DNA from 3 places in the Kribbella sp. NPDC023972 genome. Region 2 is predicted to be linked to each of the others. Evidence: riboswitches for the same ligand, from Rfam matches in the RefSeq annotation. Region 2 holds a riboswitch; each other region holds the start of a gene.

Region 1 (3,266 bases), on a different contig from region 2:
GGCCGGGCCGACCGGCGGGCCGGAGATCCGGATGGTTTGCGTGCGGCCTGGGCTGTCCTCGAGCGCACTTGGGCGGCCACGCTCGAGCGCGTCGCGGCGATGCCGGCCGGAACGGTCGACGTGTCGGTGAGTGGCGAGTGGTCGTTCGTGCAAACGCTGCGGCACCTGATCCTTGCCACGGACTTGTGGTTTCGCCAGGCGGTCCTGGGGATCGAACAGCCGTTCCACCCCATCGGTCTAGCGGGCGCCGGCGCCGAGGACGACGGCTTGGACATGTCGGTCTTCACGACGGTCACACCGTCGTACGCCGAAGTGCTGGAGGTCCGGGCGGGTCGCCTCGCGATGGTGCGCGACTTCCTCGCCACCGTCACAGCGGACGACCTGGCCGTAGCGCGCAAGAACCCGTGGGCCCCCGAACGCGAGGAGACCACTCTCTCCTGCCTGCACGTGATTCTCGAGGAGGAGTGGGAGCATCACCGGTACGCCGTACGCGACCTCGACGCAATCGGCACGACGTACGACGCATAAACCGGATCACGACGCGGCGTGCACGTTGGCCCTAGATCTGGCAGGAACGAAACATGCTCGTCGTACGTGGCGAGTGATGCCAGGATGACCGGATGAGTGCTGAGGGCGCGTATCACGGGGAGAAGGGCGCGTATTTTGCTGAGCGCGCTACTGATGGGGTCTACAACGCGTACACCGATCGGCCGGCCATGCTGGAGCTGGCGGGGGACGTGTCGGGGTTGCGGGTGGTGGACCTCGGGTGCGGGGCAGGGCATTACGCGGCGGAGCTTTTGGAGCGTGGAGCGACTGGGGTTGTGGGAGTTGAGGGCAGCGAGGCGCTGCTGAGTGCCGCGCGGGAAAGGCTTGGAGACAGCGTTGAGCTGCATCAGCATGATCTGGAGCAGCCGCTGTCGTTCCTCCCAGACGGGTCGTTCGACCTTGCCGTGATGGCTCTCGTGTACCACCTCATCCACGGGCGGGAGCAACTGCTCGCCGAGGTTCGGCGGGTATTGCGGCCAGGCGGAATACTCCTCGTTTCGACGACGCACCCCGCGGCTGACTGGAGTTGGTTCGGCGGCTCGTACTTCGATGAGGAGCGGGTTGAGGCTCAATGGCAGGGCAGCCGGTTCACCCATACCTACTGGCGGATGACGTTGGAGACGTTCCTGGGAGAACTTCTCGGCGCGGGGTTCACGCTGGAGCGCCTGGTCGAGCCGCGTGCCACCGAGGATGCTCGGCAGATCGATCCACGGCGATTCGACAAGACGCAGACCACCCCTTTCTTCCTGGCGGTTCGCCTGCGTCGTCCGTAACGACCAGAACGGTTGACCGCGTAATGCAGAGATTCGAGCAGGCGATGCGGCTCATGCGTAGTCGCGATCCGCAGACCCGGGAGGACGGGTTCCAGCTGCTGTTTCCTCATGCGGCCGAGCATGTCGACGAACTGCTGGCCGCGTTCGCCGGGGAGCGCAAGGACCACGGGCTCGGGTGCTGGTTGCTGGAGCTCATCGGCGAGGCTCGGTCGCCGGCTGCGCTGCCGGTGCTGACCGAGCAGGTCTACAGCGCCGACGAGTCGCTGCGGGACTGGGCGGTGCGAGGACTGGAGCTGCTCGACACCAAGCCTGCGCGCGAGGAGCTGTGGAGGGCACGGTCCAACGGACTGATCCGCTGATTCATCGACTGCCCAAGGTCCTTGGGCAGTGTGCGGGGCACGGCGTTGGACGATGACCGCTTGCTGGAATTTCTTCGTGGCGTGATCGGGTGACTGCTACGGTTTCGGTGAAGGTCATGAGTGCCAGCGGATAGCCCCGGCTTGCTGGCCGGCAACCCTCCTACGTGGGTGGGGTGCCCCGGGTGAGGACCAGGCTCGGCACAAAGGGTGCCGGGCAAGCCGCGAGATGGAGGTTCCCATGCCATTACGGTTCCGTTCGGCTGGCGCAGGTGACGCTGAGCAGGTCGCGCTGCTGCACGCCGACAGTTGGCGTCGGCACTACCGGGGCGCGTACGCGGACTCGTTCCTCGATGGTGACATCGACACCGATCGTCGCGAGGTCTGGTCGGCACGGCTTGCCGCACCGACCGGCACTGCGACCATCCTCGCCGAGTACGACGACCAACTGGTGGGCTTCGTCCACGTCAGGTTCGACAACGACCCGAGGTGGGGGAGCCTTGTCGACAATCTGCATGTCTACAGCAGCCAACGCCGTACCGGCATCGGCACACAACTCCTCGCCCGCGCCGCACAAGCTGTCATCGACCAGGCGACCGGCGACGCGATGTACCTGTGGGTGCTGGAGCAGAACACCAATGCGCAGCACTTCTACCGCGCCCGCGGAGCCACCTGCGTGGAGACGGCAACCGTCCCACCACCCGGCGGCGACCCGACCCGCCTGAACGGCTCCCCGAAGTGCCTCCGCATGACCTGGCCGGACGCCTCGACGCTGGCGCACCACCCGTGAGAGGCGTTTGAATCGGCGCGGTCGTCGCATCCCGTCTGAAAGCTGACTAGAGAAATCCCGCGCGTCGTGACGGGGCCCTGTGCCACGATTCCTGCATGGAGTCGGACAGCGCGCTGACGGTACGCCGCGCGGAGAGGTCGGACTGGTCATCGCTGGCCGAGATCGACGAGGTCGCGGCGATGGGAGATCAAGCACGAACCGACGACATCCGACGGTGGTGCGAACAGGGCCTGGTCCTCATGGCGGAGAACAGCTCGAAACCGCAGGGGTACCTCACGCTCGAGTACACGTTCTTCGAGCAGGGCTTCGTCACATTGCTCATGGTCGCGTCCAACGCCCGGCGGCGCGGCGTCGGCGTACGCCTTCTGAATGCTGCCGAGGCCGCGTGCACCGCGCCGAAGCTGTTCACGTCCACCAACGTCTCGAACCACCCGATGCAGCAACTACTCCAGCGCGCCGGCTGGTCGGCAGTCGGGTTGCTGCACGGTCTCGACGAAGGTGACCCCGAACTCTTCTACCTCTGCCCACCCCACCGCGGCAATGCCTGAACCGTACGACGTCAGGGCTCGTCGGCGGTGTTGTGAACTTGTGGACGGCTCGTTCGAGGAGCGGGAGGTCGGGTACGGCGATCTGCAGTGTCATCGCGTGATTCGGTAAAGGACGTTGGGGCGGAGTGGGCCGTCGGGGACGGAGGGGTCGTCGAAGTTGTCGGCGGGGTTGTGGGTCATGCCCAGCCGGCGCATGACGGCTTGGGAGCGGTGGTTGGTGGCAGTGGTGATCGCGAGGATCTCCGCGAGGCCG
Region 2 (3,266 bases):
TGAGCAGGTCGGACAGGAAGGTCGAGATGAAGTACCCGATCGCGCCGCCGGCCTCCTGGATCGGGGCGTCGGCGGGGTTGCCGGGCCGCGGCAGGCCGTTGGCGATGTGGATCAGGCCGAGCACACCGAGGGTGAACGTGGTCCAGCCGATCACCTGGCGTCCGGCCGGGCCGTTGCGGTCCGGGTCGCGCATGGTGCGCAGGGCGGTGAACAGGAGCATCAGGGGGACGGCCCAGCCGAGCATGCCGACGCTGCCGCCGACGACGACCCGGATGACGTGGCCGACCGCTCCCGGCAGGTCCCACCAGATGGCGGCGGCCACTACGACCGCCAGGCCGATCAGGAACAGGCCGGCGCCGTCGCGGCGGTGCTCGGGGTCGAGGTCGCGGGCACCGTTGCCGATCCCGCGGACCATGCCGCCGAGCACGTGGGCGATCCCGATCCACATCTTCACGATGCCGCGACCGAGCGCGAGCATGGCGGCGGCGAACGGGCCCGGTCCGCTGTTTTTGGGCGTGCTGGTCCGCGCAGCGGTGGATCCACCGCGCTTCGCGCTCTGCCCACGCTTCTGGGCGCCTGACGGACGGGAGCGTCCACCAGCAGCCGACCTCGCCGTACCCGGCCGGTTGGCTGCTGACTTCTGCGCCCGCGCCGGGGAAGACGTGCGGGTCGCCATATCCCTCAGGCTACCCCGACTACCTCTCGAGTCACACGTGTCACACGCCGGTCACACCGCCCCATCCGTAGCGTCACGACGCCGCCACCGGAACAGGTGCCACAGCACGACGTACCACCCGAGCGCCGCCAGACCGCCGAGAACGAGGCCGGGTCAACTACGAGCGCAGAAGGTCGCCGGCAACAGTCAGGCGCCGGTGGTGCCGTCCAGTTGTTCGCGGAGGAGGTCGGCGTGGCCGCAGTGGCGGGCGTACTCGCCGATCAGGTGGAGGTAGATCATCCGGAGCGTCGACTCGACGCCTTTGAAGGCGAAACGCTCGTCGAGCGATCGCCCGGCCGCGGCCTCGTCGGACAGCTTCCACTCCGCGATCAAGCCGTCGTACGCCGCCTGCGCCTCGGCCGGATCGATCAGCTCGAAGTCCGCATCCTTGCCCAGCTCCAGCGGGAACACCGGCTCAGCCGGCTCCCCCGAGGCGAAGTGGATCCGGAACCAGATCCGCTCCACCTTGGTCAGATGCCGGATCAGCCCGAGCAGCGAGAGGGTCGACGGCGGCGAGGGTCGCTCGGCCAACTGCTCCGCGGTCAGGCCGGCGCACTTGAACAGCAGGGTGGTGCGATAGAAGTCCAGGTACCCCTGCAGCAGGTCGCGTTCGGGCGCGGTCAGCGAGCCGTCCGGTCGTTCGACGGCGGGTGCTCTCCAGGTCACTACGTTCCTCTCGTCCACAATGTGTTCGTCCATCTCATCATATGAGATTGACACTGGCGTTCACCGTAGCCCGTTCGTTACCGTCTTCGGCAGGTCATGAGCGCCAGCGTCAAGCCCCGGCTCGCTGGCCGGCAACCCTCCTCCGCGGTGGGGTGCCCCGGGTGAAGACCAGGCCGTGCGGATACCCCGCTCGGCAAGTGCGGACTTCCTGGGAGCAGCAGCATGTCGATTCTCTCCATCCTCGAGCCTGCCAGTACGACGACCCCGCGGCCTACGGGGGCCCGGCTCGCGACCGGCAGCATCCCCGCCACGGTGGGTTCGGACCTGCTGGTCCCCCTGGCCGACGGCCGGGTCACCGACTACGCCAACTTCGACCACGGCGCCAGTGCGCCGTGCCTGGAGTCGGTGCGCGCGAGCGTCGAGGCGGCGCTGCCGTCGTACGCGTCGGTGCACCGCGGCAACGGGTACGCCTCGCGGATCACCACACAGTGGTACGAGCGGGCGCGTGCCGAGGTGCACGCGTTCGTCGGCGCTCGGCCGGACGACCAGGTGATCTTCACCCGGCAGACGACCGACGCGCTCAACCTGCTCGCGCACGCGGTGCCGGCGGACGCGACCGTGATCGTGTTCGAGTCCGAGCACCATGCAGCGCTCCTCCCCTGGCCGGCCGAGCGGACCGTGCGCCTCGAGGCGCCGAGCACGCCGAACGATGCCGTGAGCAACGTTGCCGACGCACTGCGCAAGGCGCCCGAGGGTCCGCGGCTCGTCGTCGTGACCGGCGCGTCCAACGTCACCGGCGAGATCTTCCCGATCGCCGAGATCGCGGCCGTTGCCAGGGCCCACGGCGCTCGGGTCTGCCTGGACGCGGCGCAGCTCGCGCCGCACCGGCCGGTCGACATCGCCGAGCTCGACGTCGACTGGGTCGCGCTGTCCGGCCACAAGCTCTACGCGCCGTACGGCGCCGGTGCCCTGATCGGCCGCGCTGACTGGCTGGACGCCGCCGAGCCTTACCTGTACGGCGGTGGCGCCACGACCGCGGTCACCGATGACCTCGTGGTCTGGGCGACCGGTCCGGCCCGGCACGAGGGCGGCTCCCCCAACGTCATCGGCGCGATCGCGCTGGCCTCGGCCTGTGCGGCGATCAGCAAGCACCGCGACGCGATCGAGCAGCATGAGCGCAGCCTGCTCGCCCGGCTTCGGACCGGTCTGGCTCAGATTCCCGGCGTCACGACGTACTCGCTCTTCGGCCAGGACGCGGATCGGGTCGGCACGGTGTGTTTCACCGTCGCCGGGCTGACCTCGACGCTGGTGTCCGCGGCGCTGAGCGCGGAGTACGGCATCGGTGTCCGGGACGGCAAGTTCTGTGCGCACCCGCTGGTCGGCCACCTGCTGGCCGGCGCCCCCGAGCACCGCACAGCCGTCCGGGCGAGCCTGGGTCTCGGTACGACGCGCGAGCACGTCGACCGCCTCGTCAACGCCGTCCGAACGCTGGCCACCAGCGGACCCCGGTCGGAGTACGAGGAGTCGGCGCACGGCTGTCAGCCTGCCGACGATCCCCGCGATCTCCACGCCCCGCGGATCTGGTAGTCAAGCCGCCCTCCTACTGCTCAGGAGGTACAAGGCCTACGTGGTGAGCAGCGAACGCCAGTAGGTCCGCCCATTCCGACGCGACCATCGCGGCGGGTTTCCCGAAGCCGTGACCGGTGTTGACCTCAACCCGGGTCAAGACAGGTTCGGCGGAGGACTGGGCATGCTGCAACGCGGCGATGAACTTGTGACTGTGCAGCGGCACCACCCGGTCGTCGTGGTCACCGGTGACCACGAGAGTCGCCGGGTACGCCGTGCCCTCCTGCACCCGGTGCAACGGCGAGTACGCCAGCAGGTC
Region 3 (3,266 bases), on a different contig from region 2:
CAATCCTGCCTTCACGAAGGCGTCGTACGACGCGGGGATGGTCACCTTGGGGCCGACCCGGTCGGCCACGGCGTCGAGCGTCTTCAGCCCGTCGCCGGAGTTGATGATCACCGTCTCGGCCTCGGGGTCGAGCTGACCGGACTCGATCAGCTTCTTCAGCGTCGCGACCGTCACGCCACCCGCGGTCTCGGTGAAGATGCCCTCGGTCCGGGCCAGCAGCTGGATACCCTCGACAACCTCTTCGTCGGTGACGTCCTCGATCGCACCTCCGGTACGCCGGGCCACGTCCAGGACGTACGGCCCGTCGGCCGGGTTGCCGATCGCGAGCGACTTGGCGATGGTGTCCGGCTTCACCGGCTTCACCACGTCGTACCCGTCCCGGAACGCCTGCGCGACGGGCGAGCAGCCGGTGGCCTGGGCGCCGTACACCTTGTAGTCGGTCGCGTCGACCAGGCCGAGCTTGCCGAGCTCGGTGAAGCCCTTGTCGATCTTGGTCAGCTGCGAACCGGAGGCGACCGGGATGACGATCTGCTGTGGCAGCCGCCAGCCGAGCTGCTCGGCGATCTCGAAGGCCAGGGTCTTGGAGCCCTCGGAGTAGTACGGGCGGACGTTGACGTTGACGAACGCCCAGCCCTCCTCCTCGCCGGCGATCTCCGAGGCCAGCTTGTTCACGTCGTCGTAGTTGCCCTCGACGGCGACCAGGGTGCCGCCGTACACGGCGGTGGTGATCACCTTGGGGCGCTCGAGGTCGTGCGGGATGAACACGACCGAGCGGATACCGGCCCGGGCCGCGGCAGCGGCCACGGCGTTGGCCAGGTTGCCGGTGGAGGGGCAGGCGAAGACCTTCATGCCGAGCTCGCGGGTGGCGCTCAGGGCACTCGCGACCACGCGGTCCTTGAAGGAGTGGGTCGGGTTGCCGGAGTCGTCCTTCACCCACAGCTTGCGCAGGCCGAGCTCGCGGGCCAGGTTGCCGGCGTCGATCAGCCGGGTGTAGCCGGGCTCGGTGTTCGGGAAGCTGGCCACGTCGACGGGGACGGGCAGCAGCGGCTGGTAGCGCCAGATGTTCTTGGGGCCGGCCTCGATCTGCTCCCGGGTGATGGTCGGGTACTCGTACCCGACCTCGAGCGGACCGAAGCACTCCGTACAGGCGTAGAACGGACCGAGCGGCGACTTCGCCCCACACGCGCGACAGCTCAGGTGCGTACCGTTGCCGAAGGCACCTTCACGGAGGGTGTGGGTGGTCGAGGCGGCGGTCAGGCTCATGTGAGGTTCCCCTCTCATCTTCCCCGGTCACCGGATTTCGGCGCGGGACGGATTTGGCACCGTTCCGCCGCGAGGGCCCCGGACTGGGACCTCAACGGGGAGGGTTGCCGGGACTTCAACGGGCCGTTTCCCTCAGTCCCTCTGGATGAGCTCCCCCGAGGTTACCCAATCGGGTCCATATTGTGTCTTCAGTTCCCACTATCCGAGACAGCCGATCTCAGCTTTCCCGCCGGGCCCGGAAGGTACGGCGGTACGCCGACGGCGAGGTGTGGAGCTGCTTGGCGAAGTGGTGCCGCAGCGTCACCGGGGTGGCGAAGCCGGCCGCCAGTGCGATCTCCTCCACCGGCGCGTCCCCGGTCTCCAGCATGGTCAGCGCCGCCTGGATCCGCTGGGCGATCAGCCACTTGCCCGGTGTCGTCCCGGTCGCTTTCACGAAGTGCCGGAGGTACGTCCGCGGCGACAACCCGGCCTGCTTGGCCAGATCCGGTACGCCGATGGGCTCGGCGAGATGTTCGAGCGCCCAGCCCAGGCTCCGAGCGACCGAGGCGTCATCGGGGTCGGGCGGCACCGGGGACTCGATGTACTGCGCCTGGCCGCCGGACCGGTAGGGCTGGATCACGAGCCGCCGAGCCACCGCGTTCGCCACGGCCGCGCCGTGGTCTTTCCGGACCAGGTGCAGGGCCAGGTCCAGCCCGGCGGCACATCCCGCGCTCGTGAGTACGTCGCCTTCGTCGGTGTAGAGCGGCTCCGGATCCACGACGATCTTCGGATAACGCTCGCGCAGCAGGTCGGCGTACCGCCAATGGGTGGTGGCGCGCCGGCCGTCGAGCAGGCCGGCGGCCGCCAGCGCGAACGCGCCCGAGCAGATCGACACGATCCTGGCACCCCTTCGATGGGCCGTCCGCAGCGCCTCGATCAGCTCTCCGGAGGTATCAGCACCGGGATCGGCGACACTCGGGATGACGACCGTGTCCGCGGCCGCGAACTCCTCCAGGCCGTGCGGGCTGCTCAACGTGGCACCGCCGAGCACACGGATCGGCTCGGGCGTCTCGGTGCAGACCTTCAACTCGTACCAGGGCTGGTCGATATCCGGCCAGGCCAGCCCGAACACCTCGATCACGATGCCCGCTTCGAAGGCAGTCATCCCGTCGTACCCGAGGACTGAAACAGTGCGCTGACCCATGTCATTATCTTAGCGATAGTCGTCGTTCGCGCCACTTCTGCGCGCGGGCCGGCCCTTGGACGATGGAGACATGTTCAAGGTATTGAAGGAGATCGCAGCCGGAATCCACGCCGCCAGCGCGATCCGTCACGGGATCGAGCCGCCCGCCTGGGTGTTCAGGTCCGGCGGAGGTCGAGCATCCGCATCAGCGGCGTCACCGCAACGCCGTGAACAACCACGCTCAGCACGACGGTGAAGCCGACGGTCGCCCACAACCACGGCAGGTCGGTGCGGAAGTCGGCGCCCGCATACGCCAGATAGAACACCGACCCGACACCCCTGATCCCGAACGCCGCGGTCACCCACCGCTCGGATCGCCGCAGCGGCGTCCCGGCCAGGGCCGCCCAGGCGGTCAGTGGACGGATCACCAGTACCAGCAGAACCCCGAGCGCGGCACCGGCCGAGGTCAGCGGCTCGAGCAACCCGGCCGTGATCGCGACCCCCAGAAGCAGCAGGATCCCCCAGGTGAGGATGTGTTCGAGCTGCTCGATGAACCCGTGCAGTTCCTCATGGAAGTCGTGGCTTCGTTCGGCCGAACGCAACCCCAGCGCCGCGACGAACACCGCGATGAAGCCATAGCCGTCCAGCACCTCGGCGAGACCGTACGCACCCAGCGTCATCGCGAGAGCCAGCACGGGTTCGCGCGAGTCCGCCAGGCGGAAGGTGCGCGAGCGTGCGGAGAAGGCCATCTTGCCGAGCAGCCAGCCCACGCCGCCGCCGACGGCGACGCCGATCACGGTCCGGCCGATCAGGTCCCACGCGAACCACTGGATCGCCCAGT

The links. A riboswitch is a leader RNA that binds a small molecule or an ion and turns the genes downstream of it on or off. The one in region 2 is predicted to bind S-adenosylmethionine.
Region 1: another riboswitch for S-adenosylmethionine. It lies ahead of AB0F43_RS18085 (GNAT family N-acetyltransferase); the one in region 2 lies ahead of AB0F43_RS01400 (aminotransferase class V-fold PLP-dependent enzyme).
Region 3: another riboswitch for S-adenosylmethionine. It lies ahead of thrC (threonine synthase); the one in region 2 lies ahead of AB0F43_RS01400 (aminotransferase class V-fold PLP-dependent enzyme).

What each region holds. Positions count from the first base shown of each region.
Region 1 is NZ_JBEZZH010000004.1:206,731-209,996, forward strand. It holds gene AB0F43_RS18070 (DinB family protein) at 1-528, shown strand, start outside; gene AB0F43_RS18075 (class I SAM-dependent methyltransferase) at 621-1,319, shown strand; gene AB0F43_RS18080 (hypothetical protein) at 1,343-1,678, shown strand; SAM riboswitch class IV at 1,791-1,906, shown strand; gene AB0F43_RS18085 (GNAT family N-acetyltransferase) at 1,917-2,465, shown strand; gene AB0F43_RS18090 (GNAT family N-acetyltransferase) at 2,561-3,013, shown strand; gene AB0F43_RS18095 (GNAT family N-acetyltransferase) at 3,104-3,266, opposite strand, start outside.
Region 2 is NZ_JBEZZH010000001.1:310,733-313,998, forward strand. It holds gene AB0F43_RS01390 (DNA translocase FtsK 4TM domain-containing protein) at 1-676, opposite strand, end outside; gene AB0F43_RS01395 (DinB family protein) at 863-1,381, opposite strand; SAM riboswitch class IV at 1,474-1,587, shown strand; gene AB0F43_RS01400 (aminotransferase class V-fold PLP-dependent enzyme) at 1,604-2,968, shown strand; gene AB0F43_RS01405 (prolyl oligopeptidase family serine peptidase) at 2,982-3,266, opposite strand, start outside.
Region 3 is NZ_JBEZZH010000002.1:748,537-751,802, reverse strand. It holds gene thrC (threonine synthase) at 1-1,263, opposite strand, end outside; SAM riboswitch class I at 1,275-1,415, opposite strand; gene AB0F43_RS12735 (helix-turn-helix domain-containing protein) at 1,481-2,446, opposite strand; gene AB0F43_RS12730 (cation:proton antiporter) at 2,602-3,266, opposite strand, start outside.